2 regions of the Acidisoma sp. S159 genome follow, and region 1 is predicted to be linked to the other one. Evidence: predicted binding sites of a transcription regulator. Region 1 holds the regulator's gene; the other holds the start of a gene.

What was found. Region 1 encodes LexA, which represses DNA repair genes until DNA is damaged. Its sites were predicted from a motif close to TGTTCTANNTANGTTC; they were not measured.
Positions count from the first base shown of each region.
Region 2: a site for LexA is predicted at 7,605-7,620, ahead of recA (recombinase RecA). Genes of this name have one in related genera too.

Region 1 is NZ_LMUG01000048.1:150,683-160,124, forward strand. It holds gene ruvB (Holliday junction branch migration DNA helicase RuvB) at 180-1,268, opposite strand; gene ruvA (Holliday junction branch migration protein RuvA) at 1,265-1,876, opposite strand; gene ruvC (crossover junction endodeoxyribonuclease RuvC) at 1,873-2,397, opposite strand; gene GSQ92_RS15750 (YebC/PmpR family DNA-binding transcriptional regulator) at 2,462-3,214, opposite strand; gene lexA (transcriptional repressor LexA) at 3,376-4,110, opposite strand; gene der (ribosome biogenesis GTPase Der) at 4,422-5,783, opposite strand; gene GSQ92_RS15765 (MFS transporter) at 5,832-7,154, shown strand; gene GSQ92_RS15770 (hypothetical protein) at 7,394-7,612, shown strand; gene rnd (ribonuclease D) at 7,658-8,866, opposite strand; gene GSQ92_RS15780 (hypothetical protein) at 8,952-9,236, opposite strand.
Region 2 is NZ_LMUG01000032.1:51,421-60,862, forward strand. It holds gene dapB (4-hydroxy-tetrahydrodipicolinate reductase) at 1-2, opposite strand, end outside; gene phbB (acetoacetyl-CoA reductase) at 33-755, opposite strand; gene GSQ92_RS08100 (glycosyltransferase family 4 protein) at 880-1,938, opposite strand; gene GSQ92_RS08105 (hypothetical protein) at 2,021-3,157, opposite strand; partial or broken gene GSQ92_RS08110 (50S ribosomal protein L25/general stress protein Ctc) at 3,519-4,175, shown strand; gene pth (aminoacyl-tRNA hydrolase) at 4,293-4,871, shown strand; gene ychF (redox-regulated ATPase YchF) at 4,871-5,965, shown strand; gene GSQ92_RS08125 (hypothetical protein) at 6,202-6,402, shown strand; gene GSQ92_RS08130 (gluconokinase) at 6,435-6,959, shown strand; gene pncA (bifunctional nicotinamidase/pyrazinamidase) at 6,956-7,579, shown strand; gene recA (recombinase RecA) at 7,697-8,737, shown strand; gene GSQ92_RS08145 (cytidine deaminase) at 8,754-9,176, shown strand; gene GSQ92_RS08150 (PP2C family serine/threonine-protein phosphatase) at 9,420-9,442, opposite strand, start outside.

The sequences.
Region 1 (9,442 bases):
GCGCGGTTTGGCTACAGCAGGACGTCTCTGGTTTTGACCATGCTCGTTCTACCAGGTCATGCTCAGCGAAGGCCGGGCATCCACGCCTTCCTTGCTCGACGAAGGCAAGGCGTGGATGGCACGCCTTCGCGTGCCATGACGGATCTGCGGGTCCCCGTTCAATACTGGATCATCAGGCTCTATGGCGAGGACGGCAGATCCGAGAGCAGGTCGCGCTGCTCAGGCGAGAGCGGCGGTGGTGCTAAGTCCAGATGCCGCCAGCCCGGGGTGCCCAGCATTCGCCCACGGCTGGTTCGCAGGACAAATCCCTCCTGGATGAGATAGGGCTCGATGACATCCTCCAGCGTGTCGCGCGCTTCCGCCAGGGCCGCCGCCAGCGTCTCGACTCCGACCGGCCCGCCGGCATGGTGCTCTGCGATCCGGCGCAGATAGCGGCGATCCATCGCATCCAGCCCGCGCGCATCGACCTCCAGCCGGATCAGCGCGGCATCCGCCGTATCCCGATCCACCCGCGACTGGCCTTCCACCAAGGCGAAATCCCGCACCCGCCGCAGCAGACGCCCAGCAACGCGCGGTGTCCCGCGCGACCGGCGCGCGATTTCCTCCGCACCCTCGGAGGAGAGGTCGAAACCGAGCAGCCGGGCGCCGCGCGCCACGATCAGCTTCAGCTCCTCCGGCGTATAGAGCACCAGCCGCAACGGAATGCCGAAACGGTCGCGCAGCGGCGTCGCCAGAAGCCCGGAGCGTGTCGTGGCGCCGACCAGCGTGAAGGGCTGCAGGTCAATGCGCAGCGTGCGCGCCGCCGGACCCTCGCCGATCACCAAGTCGAGCTGGAAATCCTCCATCGCGGGATAAAGCACCTCCTCGATGGCCGGCTGCAGGCGGTGGATCTCGTCGATGAACAACACGTCGCGCGGCTGCAGGTTGGTCAGGATCGCGGCGAGGTCGCCCGCCTTCTGGATCACGGGGCCCGAGGTCGCGCGGAAGCCCACGCCCAGTTCCCGCGCCACGATCTGCGCCAGCGTGGTCTTACCGAGGCCCGGTGGACCGTGCAGCAACACGTGGTCCAGCGCCTCGCCCCGCTGCCGAGCTGCCTCGACGAAGATCGCGAGGTTGCGCCGGCTGCCTTCCTGCCCGACGAAATCCGCCAGGGTTTGCGGCCGCAGGTTCCCCTCTCCAGAGTCCTCCGGCGCACGCGTCGAGGAGACTGTGCGGTCCTCGCTTTCGGGCTCGGCGGCCGGACTGCCCCGGCTTTTCCGCCCGCTCATTGCGCGAGTTCTCGCAGACAGGCGCGGATCAGGCTGTCGAGATCGGCATTATCGCCGAGCCGGGATTGCGCGCGATTGAGCGCCGCCTGCGCTTCCGGCCGCCGATAGCCGAGGTTGAGAAGCGCCGAAAGCGCGTCCCCGGCGGTGCCGCTCGGCATGCCGCCCGGTGCCTGGAGGCCCTCGGCCAAGCTGACCGGCTGCGAAAGGGCGCCGGCTTTCTCCCGCAACTCCAAGGCCAGCCGCGCCGCGAGCTTCGGCCCGACGCCGGGCGCCCGGCCGAGCGACGCGCGGTCGCCGCTGGCGATGGCGAAGGACAGCTCGTCCGCCGAGAGGGTGGAGAGGATAGCCAGCGCCACGCGCGGCCCCACACTCTGCACCGTTGTCAGCAGCCGGAACCAGGCGCGCTCGGCGGAGGTGGCGAAGCCGTAGAGGGTGATCGCATCCTCCCGCACGAAGGTCTCGATGAGCAGCCTCGCTTCCGCCGGAGGGGCGGGCAGGTTGGACAGCGTGCGGGATGAGGCATGGACGAGATAGCCCACGCCGCCGACGTCGATGATACAGCGTCCATCCTCATGGCCATCGACGGTGCCGCGTAGGCTGCCGATCATGGCGTGAGGCTCCTTTCGCGCGCCGGCTGGCCCCAGGCATTGCGGCTGGAGCGGTGGTGCGCGTGGCAGATGGCGACGGCCAGCGCATCCGCCGCATCCGCGCGCTTGAGCGTGGCGCCAGGCAGCAACCGGCGGACCATGAGGCCGACCTGGTTCTTGTCCGCGCCACCCGTGCCGACCACCGACAGTTTCACGGTTTTCGCGCCATATTCGGCGACGATGATCCCGGCCAGCGCGGGCGCCAGCAGCGCCACGCCTCGGGCATAGCCGAGCTTGAGTGTCGCGGTGGCGTTCATGTTGACGTAGGTCTCCTCGACCGCCGCTTCCTGCGGCCGGTAGGTCTCGATGAGGGCGCTCAGCGCCTCGTGCAGCGCGCGGAGCCGCTCCGGAACACCGGCGTCGCTGTCGGTCAGCACGATGCCATCCGCGATATGCCGCAGGCGGTTGCCCTCCGATTCCACAACGCCCCAGCCGGTAATGCGGAGGCCGGGATCGATGCCAAGGATGCGGATGACGGTCATGGGGCGATCCTACGCCCGTCGAAGCCTGAGGCGTGAAGCCCCGGCAGGCGGGCACTCTCAACCCTCATCCGGACAGCTTCTGCAGCACCGCCTCGGGCAGGTCGAAATTTGCATAGACGTTCTGCACGTCGTCCGACTCGTCGAGGATATCGAGCAGCTTGAGCACGGAGGTCGCGGCCTCCTCATCGAGCGGAACCGTGGTGCGCGGCCGCCAGTCGAGCTTGGCGCTTTCGGGCGGACCGAAGCGTGCCTCCAAAGACTCCTGCATCGCGAAGAAGCTCTCGATCGTGCCGGTGATCTCATGTGCCTCGTCGCTGCTCTCGACATTGTCGGCACCTGCCTCGATGGCGGCTTCGAGCATGGCATCTGCGCTGGCGGCGGCGGCGGGATAGCGGATCACGGCCAGCCGCTCGAACATGAAACTGACCGCGTTGGTTTCGCCCAGTGCGCCGCCATGCTTGCTGAAGGCGGCGCGGATGTCCGACGCGGTGCGGTTGCGGTTGTCGGTCAGCGCCTCGACGATGACGGCGACGCCTGAGGGGCCGTAGCCCTCGTAGCGGACCTCGGCATATTCCTCGCCGGGGCCAGCGCCGGACCCGGCCTTCTTGATGGCGCGGTCGACCGTATCCTTGGGCATATTCTCCTTCCGCGCCGCGAGCACGGCGGAGCGGAGGCGCGGATTGGAGGCCGGGTCGGGCAGCCCTTGGCGGGCCGATACCGTGATCTCGCGAATGAGCTTCGCGAACTGGCGGGCGCGCCGCGCATCCTGCGCGCCCTTGCGGTGCATGATATTCTTGAACTGGCTATGGCCGGCCATGGGGAAGGCTCCGGAAGGCGGGTCTGAGGAAAGCCTTGGTCTCCGCCAACCCGCCCCGCCCCGTCAAGCCGGGATCAGTCGCGGCGTCCTTCAGTGCCGGGCCTGATTTCTCCGGCTGCGGGCGCTCGAGGCTCAGCCCCGCAACCCGGTCTGGCTTTGGATCAGTAGCGGCGGAGCAGCGCCACCAGACGGCCCTGCACGCGCACGCGTTCAGCGGGAAATATCCGGCTCTCGTAACGTGGATTGGCGGGTTCGAGCGCGATCGAATTGCCGCGCTTGCGCAGCCGCTTGAGCGTGACTTCATTGTCATCAACCAATGCGACGACGATCTGTCCGGTTTCGGCGGTCTCGACGCGGCGGATGATGACCGTGTCCCCGTCCAGGATCCCGGCTTCGATCATGGAATCGCCGGCAACCTCCAGCGCGTAATGCTCGCCGGAGCCGAGCAGCGCGACTGGCACTTCGATGTGTTCGGAGGTATCGCGCAGCGCCTCGCGCGGGAGGCCGGCGGCGATGCGGCCATAGAGGGGGAGTTGCACCGCGCCCGCTTCATGCGCCGCGCGAACACCCGGCAGGCGCCCGGAGAAATCACCGCGAATAACGGTCGGCGCGAAACCAGCCTCCCGGCCCGCGACCGCTTTCGCGGCCGGTCTGATGTCCCGCGCAATCGGATTGAGCGAATCGGCTGGCATCCGCAGCACTTCCAGCGCCCGCGCCTGATGGTGGCGCCGGCTGAGGAAGCCGCGTTCCTCAAGCGCCGAGATCAGGCGATGGATGCCCGATTTAGACTTGAGGTTTAATGCCTCCTTCATCTCGTCAAAGCTCGGCGAATAGCCGGCGGATTTGAGATGGCGGTCGATGAAGACCAGTAATTCATGCTGCTTACGCGTCAACATGGTCCTGCACCCCGAAAGACGGTCACCTTGCCGCTGAAAGAGCGGAACAAATCGGCAACAATGCGACTTCTATGTGGTCGCGCCGAGCCGCGTCAAGCGAGAGGAACGTTTCGAGTCTAGTCTTTTGGCAGAGAACACTGTGGGCAGTTCGTCAATCAAACGAGACGAAGTGGCGTGGAAGTCTTGGAAGGCGGTGTTTGAGACAACCCACCCCCGACCCTCTCCTTGCAGGGAAGGGAGTTCCTGTCTCGCTTCCACCCACCTTCATCCCTCGCAGCAAGCGAGGGGTGAAGGTGGGTTCTTGCTTTGCCCTAGTCCCTGTCGCCATCTGCATACGGATTGACCGAACCACGGAAGTCGATCCGCAGCGGAACGCCCGGCAGTTCGAAGACCTCGCGCAAAGTATTGACCAGGTATCGCCGGTAATCCTCGGGCGTCGCCTCCGCACGGGTGCCAAACACCACGAATGTCGGCGGCCGAGCATTGGCCTGGGTGATGTAGCGCAGCTTTAGCCGGCGGCCCTGCACCGCCGGCGGCGGATGGCGGCTCAGCGCATCGGCGAACCAGCGGTTGAGCGCCGATGTTGGCACGCGCTTGTTCCAGGTGGCGTGAACCGCCCGCACCGCCGGCAATAGCCGCTGCATCCCCGAGCCCGTCAGAGCGCTGATGGTCACGACAGGGACGCCTTTGAGCTGCGCCAAGCTGCGCTCCAGCCGATCCGACACGGCGCGCCGCACGGCTTCCCGGTCTGGTACGGCATCCCACTTGTTGAGCGCGACCACCATCGCGCGCCCCTCGCGCTCGACCAGCCGGGCGATCTGAAGGTCCTGATCGTGCAGCCCGTCATTCGCATCGACGGTCAGAACCACCACCTCGGCGAAGCGCATGGCGTTGATGGTGGCGGCGGTGGAGAGCTTCTCCACATCGTCCTGCACCCGCGCGCGGCGGCGCAGCCCGGCGGTATCGACAAGTTCGTAGACGCCGCCCTCCGTGTCGTGCAGCGGCAAGGTGATCGCGTCGCGGGTGATCCCAGGTTCCGGTCCGGTCAGCATGCGGTCCTGGCCGAGCAGGCGATTGACCAGGGTCGATTTCCCCGCATTCGGTCGCCCGAGGATGACAAGGCGCAGCGGCCGTCCCTCGCTGGGTTCCGCTTCCTCGCCGATTTCCTCGGCGGCTGGAGGCAGGCGCTCGGCGATCTCGCTCATGAGATGGCTCATGCCTTCGCCATGCTCGGCCGAGACCGCGATCGGGTCGCCGAGGCCTAGCGTATAGGCGTCGAAAGCGTTCGCGGTGCCGGCGCGGCCCTCGGCCTTATTGGCGACCAGCATCACCGGCCGGCCGAGACGGCGCAGCCAGGTGCCGAAATGGGCGTCCGGCGGCAGGATGCCGGCGCGGGCATCGACCACAAACAGGATGAGATCGGCTTGTTCCAGCACGCTCGCCGCACCAGCTCTCATCCGGCCGGACAGGCTTTCCGGCGGCGCTTCCTCCAGCCCCGCCGTATCGACGATGCGGACTTCCCGGCCGCCCAGCATGCACGTGGCATCCTGGCGGTCACGGGTAAGGCCCGGCTGATCGGCGACCAGCGCCTGGCGGCGGCCGACGAGTCGGTTGAAGAGGCTGCTCTTGCCGACATTGGGTCGGCCAGCGATTACGACGAGCGGGGTTTCCATGCGAGACGGGCAATACTGCCGAATGCCCTAGGGGAGTAAGGGGGGTTCATGAGCGATCGTGTGATTGAGCGCCCCGGCCAGGGGCCAGGGGCTGACCCTCAGACCAATTCCCAGACTGTTCCGCGCTACGGCGTTGCCGCCGAGGGCACGGTGATGATCATTCTGCTGGCCATTAGTTTTTCGCATTTTCTCAACGACAGCATGCAGTCGCTGCTGCCGGCGATCTATCCGCTGCTCAAGCACGAGTTCAATCTGAACTTCGTACAGATCGGCTTCCTGACCTTCACCTTTCAGGTCACGGCGTCACTGCTGCAGCCGCTCATCGGGCTCTATACCGACCGCAAGCCGCAGCCTTTCTCGCTGGCCTCCGGCATGGTCTTCACTTTCGTCGGTCTGGTCCTGCTCGGCTTCGCCTGGAGTTTCGTCATCCTCCTGGTGGCGGCGGCGCTGATCGGGCTGGGCTCCTCGGTATTTCACCCGGAATCCTCGCGCGTCGCGCGGATGTCCTCGGGCGGCCGTCACGGCTTCGCGCAGTCGGTTTTCCAGGTCGGCGGCAATGCCGGCACCGCGATGGGACCGTTGCTCGCCGCCTTCCTGGTGGTGCCTTTCGGCCAGCACAGCATCATCTGGTCGGCGTCGCTGGCGCTCATCGCGATCCTGGTGCTGGCGGGGGTTGGGCGCTGGTATCATGGACGCTTGCTCGAAACCGCCCGGCGTCCGCCGCGCGCCGTCGCCGATGTGGAGAGGCTGCCAGGGCGCCGCGTCGCCTGGGCCATGGTGGTGCTGACGCTGCTCGTCTTCTCGAAGTATTTTTATCTGACGAGCCTTACCAGCTACTACACTTTCTACCTCATCCACCGCTTCCACCTCGGGGTGCAGGCGGCGCAGATCTATCTATTCGTCTTCCTCGGCGCGGTGGCCCTGGGCACGCTTGTCGGTGGCCCGATCGGGGACCGCATCGGACGTAAGCCGGTGATCTGGGTTTCGATCCTCGGCATCCTGCCCTTCACCTTGGCTCTGCCCTTCGTGGGTCTGTTCTGGACCGCCGTGCTGTCCGTCATCATCGGCGTCATCCTGGCTTCCGCGATGCCTGCGATTGTCGTCTACGCGCAGGAGTTGATGCCGGGGAAGGTTGGCACTGTCTCTGGCCTGTTCCTCGGTCTGGCTTTCGGGATGGGTGGCCTTGGTGCCGCGCTGATTGGTCTGCTCGCGGATCATGCGGGAATCGTCGTTACCTACCAGATCTGCTCGCTTCTGCCGCTGATCGGGCTCCTCGGCGTCTTCTTGCCGGATATCGGCGGCTCGGGCCGCCGCGCCCCGCGACGCGGTAAGGCGACGGGCGCTGCACTGTCATCTGCCCGCTCGCGTTAGAGTGAGCGAGCTTTTTCTGCCGTTTGTGTCGTAATGTAACGACGGCGGTTCCCGGACCGGTCAGGCATGCCTGGCGGCACGGTGTGCCGTCTCGCAACAGGCGCCAAAAGGCAGGGACGGTAGGTGTGCGGGCTCACGAAGCTGGGGGATTTCAGAACGGTGCGCGGGTCTCCGCAATGACGGTTGCGCGCCCTACACGTGCTGCGCCACGGGCAGCCGAGGCTCCAAGCAAGCCTGCATTGCTCGCCCGCATCGACAAGCTGTGCCGCGCCAATAGCACGCTGCGCCGGAAAAACCGGGACGCCCGCCTGGCCGCCGAGGAAACAGCGGATCGTCTGGAGGCGCTGCAGCTTGAGGTCGAGCGGTTGCAACGTGAATTGCAGCGCGCTCGTCAGCGCTCCGTTCCGGGCAAAGGACCGGGTGCGACGTCATCGCGCAGGACAGGCAGCGGCCAATAGAGCCGGCGCAGGCTTCGAGAGTGCGGCGCGCATTCGAATAGTCGTTCAGGCAGGCGCGCCCTCCGTCACCAGGCTCACCAGCCGAATGCGCTTGCCGCGCGTGGCGAGCGCGATCCGGCCCTCCTTGAGTGCCATGGCATCGGCGCCGAACATGCGGTGACGCCAGCCGCGCATGGCTGGCACCTCGGGGCTTTCCTCGGTCGCCAGCCGGTCGAGATCCTCCGATGACGCCAGCAGGCGAGGAGCCACGCGATGTTCCTCACTCTTGGCCGCCAGCAAGACGCGCAGCAGCGCCAGCAGGGCCGGCGAGGGCCGTGGCCCGTCCCGCTCCCGTCCAACGCCCAGTTCGGGCAAAGCGTCCTCGGGCAGCGCCTTGGCGGCGGCGATGGCTGCGAGCAACGAAAGCCCGCTTTTGCCCTCGGCGAAGCCGCGCGTGACGCCCCGGGCGCGGGACAAGGCATCCGGCGTTTCGGGTGCGAGAGCCGCGATCTCCGCGATCGCCTCGTCCTTCACCAGCCGGCCGCGTGGGATATTGACTCGCTGGGCCTCGCGCTCGCGCCAGGCGGCGATCGCGCGTAGCAGGCCAGCCTGCCGCCGGCCATTCGGCCGCAGCTTGAGCCTAAGCCACTGCGTTTCGGGATCGGCGCGATAGAGCGCGGGGTCGGCGAGCGCCGCCATCTCCTCTGCCACCCAATCCGTCCGCTCCTCCTGCTCCAGTTTCACGAGCAGCTTCTCGTAGACCGTCCGCAGGTGGGTCACGTCGGCCGCGGCGTAGGTTAGCTGGGAGGCCGAGAGCGGGCGCGCCGACCAGTCACTGAAGCGATGGGATTTGTCGATCTGCGTGCCGGTCAAGGCGGATACCAGTGCATCATAGCCAACCTGGTCGCCGAAGCCCGCGACCATCGCGGCGATCTGGGTATCGAAGATCGGCGTCGGCGGCGCGCCGAACATCAGCAGGAAGATTTCCACATCCTGCCGCGCGGCATGGAAGACCTTCACCACCGCGGGATCGGCAAGTAATTCGCCGAGCGGCGCCATGTCGATGCCTGGCACCTGCGCGTCGATAACCGCGACCTCGCTGGCGCCGCCGAGCTGCACGACACAAAGTTCGGGCCAATAGGTGCGCTCGCGGATGAATTCGGTGTCGATGGTGACGAAGGGCTCGCTCTTCAACCGGGCGCAGAGCGCGGCGAGATCCTCGGAGGTCGCAATGAAGTCGGGGGCGGGGAAGGCGATCTGGGGCGGACGGGCCATGTGGCTGTTGTATAGGCCGCATGGCCCTGGCGAAAGCCGCGCCGGTGGATGAGCCTCGCGGGCAGCCTCCGGCGCGGATTGGAGGTTATGCCGCGGGCGGAGTAGTGCTTGGGGCGCTGGCCGCGCTGGCGCCGACACCCATCTGCGCCAGTAGTGCTGCTATTTGCTGCTCCACCGCCGTGGACGAGTCTGGAGTCGTTGCCTCGTCGTTACTCGACTGTGCCGCCAGTTTCTCCTCTAATTCCTCCAGTTCTGCTTGGAAAGAGGCATCGCTATCCGTCCCGCCGGCGCTGCCGGACGAAGCCGAAGTTGAGTCGGCGGGGTGCTTCTCGGCACAGTGGGATGCTTCGTGGCCGATTGGGGCGGGCATAGTCGTTCTCCTGTTGCAACGCTGCAACTAGACACGCCGCTGTATCGGCCTCAAGATTTTCGCGCCTGAAATCACTGTGTCCGGCGAGCGGCGAAAGGCCTCACCCTTCGCAGCCGGAAAAGACTTTAGACAGCGGGCCTGAGGTTAAGGCGACGCGCTCAAGTGAAGCGCAAGACATGCTCCGGCTCAGGCCTTTCCCCCGGCAA
Region 2 (9,442 bases), on a different contig from region 1:
AGAGACATAAAGACATCATTATATGTTTATCATCAGTACATATGCTGGCCGCCGTTGATCGATAGCGTCGAACCGGTGATGAAGTCGCCCTCGTCGGCCGTAAGGAAAGCGACGCCTCGGGCGATGTCCTCGGCGTGGCCGAGTCGGCCCATGGGGATCCGGGCGACGATTTTCACCAGCACATCCTCAGGCACGGCCCGTACCATTTCCGTATCGACATATCCTGGCGCGATGGCGTTGACCGTGATGCCGAACCGCGCGCCTTCCTGCGCCAAGGCTTTGGTGAAGCCATGGATGCCCGACTTCGCGGCGGCGTAGTTCACCTGGCCATACTGACCCGCCTGGCCGTTGATGCTGCCGATATTGACGACGCGCCCAAATTTCTTGGACTTCATCCCGTCGAAGGTCAGCTTGCAGAGGTTGAAGCAGGAGCCGAGGTTGGTGTCGATCACCTGATCCCACATGTCACGGCTCATCCGCGCCATGGTGCCGTCCCGCGTGATGCCGGCGTTGTTGACCAAAATCTCGATCGCGCCGTGCTCCTCGATGATCCGCGCGACCGCCGCCTCGCAGGCGGCAAAATCGCCGGCGTCGAATCGGATGGTTGGGATGCCGGTCTCGGCGGTGAAGGCCTCGGCGGCGGCCGTGTTGCCGGCGTAATTCGCCACGACCTTTCGCCCCGCCTTATGCAACGCCACGCTGATGGCGGCACCGATGCCGCGCGTGCCTCCGGTGACCAATGCGACGCGAGCCATGGTTAAGCCTCCCTGTTGTTCCCGGTTCCGACGTTTCTCGCCGGTCTTCCAGTCCCGCGCGGCCATGCGGCCTTCTGCGGGCCTTAAGACAATGTAGGGGAAGTTCGGGATCCGCACAGGCGGTTCATCGCGACCATCGACCAATCTCGGCCCGCCGGGCGCGATGGGCGACATAGAAAGTCCAGATGATCGGCGGCAGCAGCGGCACCAGCACGATCGGCGGCTTATAGGGCGAGGGCGCGGCCAGAAAACACCAGGCCGAGGCCGCGCCGAACAGGGCGAAGCCCCAATAGATCAGGGTGATCAGCCGCGGGTCCATGCCGGCGCGGTGCGCGACATGGAAAAGATGTCCGCGATGGGCTTGGGTAATGTTCTCGCCGCGCGACAGGCGGCGCACCAGCGTGAAGGCGACGTCGTAGAGCGCGCCCGCCAGCATCATCGGCACCAGGACGAAGGATAGTTCCTGGGTCTGGAATCGGGAGGAGGCGACCGCGAGCATGGCCAGCACGAAGCCGCAGAACTGGCTGCCGACATCACCCATGAAGATGCGGGCACGGGGATAGTTGAACGGCAGGAAGCCAAGGATGCCCGCCGCCAGCAGCGCCGCCGCGAGATAGGTGAACCAGCCATTGGCATGGGCCGCGAAGATGCTGAGGAAGACGCAGGTGATGAGCGCGGTACCCGAGGAGAGCCCGTTCAGCCCATCGATGAAGTTCATCGTATTGGTCGCGAAGAGGATCCAGCACAGGGTGAAGGGGATCGCCAGCGGCCCGACATCGACGCCGCCGACATAAGGCACGCGATACAGCCCGACATAGAGACCGCTGCCCACCGCCGCGAGCGCCGCGACCACCTGCGTCGCCAGCTTGATGACGAAGGGATAGTCGTAGAGGTCGTCCAGGAAGGCGACGAGCGCGATGGCGCAGGACGACATGATCATGCCGCGGAAATAAGGATCCGCGATGCGGGCGAAGCCGGCGTAGCGATAGAGGATCGCGATGCCGAGGAGATAGGCGACCACGATACCGACGCCGCCCATCTTGGGCACCGGCGCGCCATGCACCTTGCGTTCGCTCGGGTGGTCCATGAAGCCGACGGATATCATCACCCGCACGACCGCCGCCGAGAGCAGCGCCAGGCCGGCGAGGAAGACCAGGTGGCGGATCGAGGCGTGAAGTGTCATGCGGCCCGAGGCGGTGAGCGGCCGGGACCATGGCGGATGGCCGCACGTCGGGCAAGCCGCACCGCTCAGGCATGGCCGGACTTTACGCGGAGGCGGCGGTCTTGTCCGTCTTCTCCTGCGGGCTAGGACCGGCTCCTTTGAGACGCACGAAGCCCTGAAGCGTATCGAACCAGAAGGGTGCGCCGAACAGCGTCGCGAATGCGGTCACCAGCCAGCCCAACACGGATTCCAAAGTGAAGCCTGAGCCCCATCTGCCCGGCGGCCAGCCGACCGGCAGCGTCTTGTCTAGCGGCCCAATCATGCCAGTCGCGGCTGTGGCCCAATCAGCGAGATTCGTCGGGTTTGCGAAGAGCGTGGGCTTCATGCTGTCCGGTATCTTCAACTGCTCGGCTAGCTCGGGATGGCTCCAGAGGGAGGTTGCCAGATGGATCGTATCGACATTGACCAGGGCGGAAACGAGCAGAGCGATCACGAAGGTTAGAAGCTGTGCCCAGCGTTTGAAGGCGCCACCGACGCGGTCCATAGCGCTATCGAACCAGTCCGCGACCTCGGTCCGGACTTCTTTGATATCACCCTCGGCGCGGTCGATGATCCCCTCCAGAAGCTGTTGCACCTGAGGATCCACTTGGCCAATCGTCGCCAGTCCGGCCGCCAGCGCCGCCTTGAGGTTACGCACCGCCTCGGGTCCGGGCGCAGCAGCGGCGGCGCTGCTGGCGGCGTTCAGTCCTGTGACATCGAGCAGGGCGTTGGCGAATTGTATCTTGTTGACATAGGCGGGCAGGCGCGTCCCGCCGCGCCACACCTCCACGATCTTCCCCTGGGCCCACTGCCATCCCCAACTGGCCGGCACGGGACCCGGGGCAGCGGCCCGGGTGGCAGCGGCACCAGCGGCGGCTCTCGCGGCGTCAACGACATGCGCCAGGGCAGCGTCTGGCGCGCCTGCCTGCGCAGCGGCCGGCGCCGCCACCGGAGCGACGAGTGGGGCGGAAAGCGGCGGCAGGAAGCCGCGCGGATTGATGGCGGCGTGGCCGTAAAGCACCCTGGCGAGGCCCTGCAACTCGGGATCATTTACCAGGTCCTTGATCCCGCCCAGCAAAGAACTTGACCGGATCTTGAAGAGCGAATTGATCGCCTCGGCAATTGAGCTGCTGATCAGGCTGACGGCAAGGAACGCGAAGACAAGCCCGATCCCGACGTCAAGTATTGCACTGCCAAACATGCTACCGCCCCTCGGCACCAGCGGGAGCAGTATCGGCGTGCCCCCCAGGCGGGTCTTGTTCCTTGGCGAAATGGACTGAACCCGGCATAGCCAGTCTCCTCTTGAAGGGAAATCAGGCAGCAGGAACCAGCATCGGAAGGCGCTATGCTTTCGCGACGCCGAAACGATTTATTCGTTGAATCTGACTTAAACCGCGGCCGAAAAGTTCCGCAACGAGAAAGTCACCGTTAAGCGCGATCCGCTTGAGGCAGCCGTGCGGCCCTTAGCGGTTGCTCGTCCTGTTCGCTTCCGCTACATCGCGCCCGGAACGTCGGCACCCCTGGAGGCCGGCGTTTTTAGTGTTTTACCCAAGGAGCAGGTTATGGCCCAGTTTACGTCTATTCCGGCCGAGCTGCGCGAGCGGGCAGGTAAGGGGGCAGCGCGCGCGACACGCCGGGCGGGGAGAGTTCCCGCGGTTATCTATGGTGCCTCGCAGGCGCCGACCCTCATTTCGCTCGAGCCGCGCGCCGTGATGAAGGAGCTGCATCGCGGTGGTTGGCGGTCGCGTCTGTATGAGCTGAACCTCGGCACCGAGAACACGCGCGCCCTCATCCGGGACGTGCAGTTCCATCCGGTGAGCGACCAGCCCGAGCATGTCGACTTCCAGCGCCTCGCCCCCGGCGAGCAGATCCGCGTTGCCGTGCAGGTGATCTTCGAGAACGACACGGTGTCCCCCGGCATCAAGCGCGGCGGCGTGCTGAACGTGGTCCGCCACACGGTCGAGGTCTATGCCGACCCTGAGACAGTGCCGGAAGCCTTCCATGCCGATCTCAGCGAACTCGACATCAACGACAACATCCGCTTCTCGGACCTGCGCGGCACCGAGGGCACGCGCCCGACCATCGTCGAGCGTGACTTCGTAGTCGCCACGGTCGCGCCGCCCACGCAGCAGGCCGAGGCCGATGCGGCCGAGGATGCCGCCGCCGCCGTCGCCGCCTCCCCGACTGGCGGCAAGCCCGCTGTGGCCGCCAAGGGCGGCGCCGCGAAAGGTGCCGCACCCGCTGCCGCCAAGGGCTCGACCCCTGGCCCGGCCGTGAAGGCACCGCAGAAGAAGAAATAAGGGCTGGCCAGGCCGGACAGGGTTAGCTTCGCTGCGATGCTGCTCTGGGCCGGCCTCGGCAATCCCGATCCGGGGATGGCCCGGAATCGCCACAATATCGGCTTCATGGCGCTCGACGTCATCGCGATCCGCCATGGCTTCGGGCCATGGCGGCCGCGCTTCAAAGGGCTGATCGCCGAAGGCCGCGTCGGCACCGCGCGCGTGCTGGCGCTCAAGCCGCTGACCTATATGAACGCCTCCGGCCAATCGGTTCAGGCGGCGGCAGCCTTCTTCAAGATCGAACCGGCGGCGATGACGGTCTTCCACGACGAGCTCGACCTGGTGCCTGGCAAGCTGCGGGTGAAGCAGGGCGGCGGAGCGGCGGGGCATAACGGCCTCCGCAGCATAGACCAGATGCTCGGGACACCGGATTACCGCCGGGTGCGGCTGGGCATCGGCCATCCCGGCCACAAGGACCGCGTGACGGGCCATGTGCTGAGCGACTTTTCCGCCGGCGACCGCGACTGGCTGATCCCTTTCCTGGACGCCGTGGCGGATGACGCGCCGCTCCTGGCCGAGGACCGGCCGGAAGATTTCATGACAGCCGTCGCGCAAAAGATGCGGAGCGTATCGTAATGGGTTTCAACTGCGGCATCGTCGGCCTGCCCAATGTCGGCAAGTCGACGCTTTTCAACGCGCTGACGGCGACGGCGGCGGCGCAGGCGGCGAATTATCCGTTCTGCACGATCGAACCGAATGTCGGCCGCGTGGCGGTGCCGGACGCGCGTTTGCAAATTCTGGCCACCATCGGGAAATCGGCGAAGATTCTGCCGACGAGCCTGGAATTCGTCGATATCGCCGGTCTCGTGCGCGGCGCCTCCAAAGGGGAGGGCCTCGGCAACCAGTTCCTCGCCAATATCCGCGAGACGGATGCCATCATCCACGTCCTGCGCTGCTTCGAGGATAGCGACATCACCCATGTCGAGGGCGATATCGACCCGGTACGCGACGCCGAGGTGGTCGAGACCGAACTCATGCTCGCCGATCTCGAAAGCCTGGAGAAGCGGCTGATCGGCCTGCAGAAGCGGGCGCGCGGCGGCGACAAGGACAGCGTCGCCCAACTTGCTCTAGTGGAGCCCATCATCGCGGCGCTCACCGAAGGCCGGGCGGCGCGCACGGCGATCCCGGAGGCTGATCGCCGCACGGCGGAGCGGCTGCAACTGCTGACCGCCAAGCCGGTGCTCTATGTCTGCAACGTCGAGGAAGCCTCGGCCGCGAGCGGCAATGCCTTTTCGGCCAAGGTCGCCGAGATGGCGGCGCGGCAAGGCGCGGCTTATGTCGTGGTTTCGGCGGCCATCGAATCCGAAGTCAGTCAGTTGCCGGAGGCCGATCAGGGCGAATACCTGGAGGGTCTGGGCCTGACCGAAAGCGGCCTCGCGCGCGTCATCGCCGCAGGCTATGGCCTGCTGGGCCTCATCACCTATTTCACGGTCGGTCCCAAGGAAACGCGGGCCTGGACGATCCTGAAGGGCACCAAGGCGCCGGGCGCCGCGGGCGCCATCCACGGCGACTTCGAGCGCGGCTTCATCGCCTGCGAAACCACCGCCTATGACGATTACGTCGCACTCAAAGGCGAGGCTGGCGCCCGCGAGGCCGGCAAGCTGCGGATCGAAGGTAAGGAATACGTGGTAAAGGACGGCGACGTCTTGCTGTTCCGCTTCAACGTGTGACGGAGTGCCATGCCAAAGACGACGCGATACTCCTCCCCGCGATCGAGGATATGATCGCGGATCGCCTCGCTCAGTATTCTGCCGGGAACGCGTTCGACACTTCGGGGCTTGAGCAAGCTCGGGCCTTGTTCCGGCTGGCAGACGGGTTGGACATCGCTTATCTCTCTAAACGAATACGCGACGAAGGTGGCGACCTGGGGCTGCTGGAGCCCTGAGACGGTCGGAGGTTTCGAAACATGAAGACGATCAGGCTTGAAGATCTGCTGGCCCGAGTCGATGCGCGGAAGAAGGCGCTCGGCATGACTGATACGCCGGCCGGGGTTGAGGCGCTGCGCAATAGCGGCCTCAACCGCACGCCCGAGAAGCGTGAACTGCTTCGCCGCGTAGAGCAGCGGGCAATCGAAGCCGGCGTGAAGCCGGTGCCGGCGCATTACTGAGCCGTCCGCGACCCATTGCGACAGGAGCCGCCGTGACGGCCGACCGACCCACCGCCCTCATCTTCATGGGCGTTTCCGGCAGCGGGAAATCGACCATCGCCGCCGGGGTTGCCGAAAAGCTCGGGCTGCAGATGCTGGAAGGGGACGACCTTCATCCCGCCGCCAATATCGCCAAGATGTCCGCTGGCACGCCTCTCACCGACGAGGATCGCTGGCCCTGGCTGCGCATCATCGCCGGAAAGATCGCGGCCTGGCGGCAAAACGGTATGGAGGGGATCGTCACCTGTTCCTCGCTGCGCCGCAGCTACCGGGATGTGCTGCGCGCCGGGCATGACGATGTGCTCTTCGTCTACCTCAAGGGCAGCCGGGCGCTGCTGCTCGACCGCATGCAGCACCGCACGCGCCACTTCATGCCGGCGAGCCTGCTGGACACCCAGCTCGCAACCCTGGAGGAGCCGGGCGCCGACGAGGCCGCCGTGACGATCGAGATGGGGCCGCCGCCCGATGAGGTGGTGACGAATGTCCTGAAGGCCCTCGCCGCACGGGATGCGGCATGACGCCGAATGCGGCGCTGCTCGTCGTCGATATGCAGAACGACTTCATGCCGGGCGGCGCGCTCGCTGTGCCACGCGGGCATGAGATCGTCGAGCCGATCAATCGTCTCGCCCAGCGCTTCGCCAATGTCGTGCTGACGCAGGATTGGCATTGCCCCGGCCATGCCTCCTTCGCCTCCAGCCATCCGGGGCGGCAGGTCTACGAGACCATCGACGCCTTCTACGGTCCGCAAATCCTCTGGCCCGATCATTGCGTCATGGGCAGCCACGGCGCCGCGCTGCACCCCGATCTGGATATCCGCCATGCCGGGCTGATCCTGCGCAAAGGCTACCACAAGGCGGTCGACAGCTATTCGGCCTTCCTGGAAGCCGACCGCGAGACGCGCACCGGGCTCGATGGCTGGCTCAGCAGCCGGGGCATAACGGAGGTCGTCGTCTGCGGCCTCGCCACCGATTTCTGCGTCGGCTGGACCGCCTGCGACGGCCGCCATTTCGGGCTCACCGTGAAAGTGATCGAGGAGGCCAGCCGGGCGATCGATCTCGATGGCTCGATGGCCCGGGCGCATCGCAATATGGCCGTTGCGGGTGCGAATTTCGTAACGATCTCACAACTTATCGGCTAGACTTTACGAAGGCCGCCCCATGCGGTGTTGCTTAAACGTTCACATTTAGGCAGTGTCCGCGCCCGGCCGATTCGGACAGCGCGGATTGCGACTCGGCACCGTTTTTTGGAGACCCCGATGGAAAAGAACAAGGCGCTCGACGCGGCCCTGGCGCAGATCGAGCGCGCTTTCGGCAAGGGCTCTATCATGCGGATGGGAGACCGGACGGGCGATGAGCATATCGAGGTGATCCCCTCGGGCTCCATCGGGCTCGACCTGGCGCTTGGGATCGGTGGCCTGCCGCGCGGCCGGATCGTCGAGATCTACGGCCCTGAAAGCTCGGGCAAGACCACCCTCGCCTTGCACGCCATCGCGGAGGCGCAGAAGCGCGGCGGCACTTGCGCCTTTATCGACGCCGAACATGCGCTCGACCCGCTCTATGCCCGCAAGCTGGGCGTGGATGTCGACAACCTGCTGATCAGCCAGCCGGATGCCGGCGAGCAGGCGCTCGAAATCGCCGATACGCTGGTGCGCTCGGGCGCGGTGGACGTGCTGGTGGTCGATAGCGTCGCTGCTCTGGTGCCCCGCGCCGAACTCGAAGGCGAGATGGGCGACAGCCATGTCGGGCTGCATGCACGGCTAATGAGCCAGGCGTTGCGCAAGCTGACCGGCTCGGTGTCGAAATCCAAGACCATGCTGATCTTCCTCAACCAGATCCGCCTCAAGATCGGCGTGATGTTCGGCAATCCGGAGACGACGACGGGCGGCAACGCGCTGAAATTCTATGCCTCCATCCGCCTCGACATCCGCCGCATCGGCCAGATCAAAGACAAGGAAGAGGTCGTCGGCAACCAGACGCGCGTGAAGGTGGTGAAGAACAAGCTCGCCCCGCCGTTCCGTCAGGTCGAGTTCGACATCATGTATGGCGAGGGCATCAGCAAGATGGGCGAGCTGATCGACCTTGGCGTGAAGGGCGGTTTGGTGGAAAAGTCGGGCGCCTGGTTCAGCTTCGACAGCCAGCGCATCGGCCAGGGGCGCGCGAATGCCAAGCAGTTCATGACCGACCATCCTGAGATGGCCGAGGCGCTGGAGCATAAGCTGCGGGATCAGTCAGGCATCCTGGTCAATGCCATGATGGCCGAGCCGACATCCGAGGAGGAAGCTGAGGCTGCCGAATGACGTGGATGCCGGGGCCTTGGACCCCGCCGAACCGCTTACCGAGGCGGATGACGAACTGATCGCGGCCGCGCGGGAGACGCTCGCGCGGCATTACCGGCCCTTCTGGCACATGGTCTCGGCCGCGCTGCGCGGGCGGGACGGACGTGTCTGGACGGGTATTCATCTAGGCGCGACGGTCGGCCGGCTGCAGGTCTGCGCTGAAGCCGTGGCTCTCGGTCGTGCCATTCTCGAAGGCGACGGAACGATCGAGACGGCAGTCGCGATCCGCCATCCGAAGCCAGGAGAGGACGACCAGAGCCTCGCCATAGTCTCGCCCTGTGGCGCGTGCCGGGAGATGATCCTGGACTATGACCCGGAAGCGCGGGTGATCCTGCCGGGGCTGCTGGCGCCCATCAAGCTGCCGGTGCGCGCGCTGCTGCCTTCGCCTTACCGGCGATAGACGCCTCGCTCCGGAGCGTCGATGAAGCTGTCATGAGGCTAGACACCGGCGCCCGCTGCGGCATCTCTCAACACTAGCATCGCAATGGGCTATCCGCGAACGTCGTATCGTGCTGGCAACGTCACACTTCCATCGCAGAACACTTCAATCTCTTGATCGACTTTTGGTCGCTCCATTCGTGGCCTCGGTGCCGCTGAGCCAACGGGGCTCAAGGCTGCTTCACAGCCGCCTCTAACGATCAGCTCAACCTGTAACACCTGTTGTCT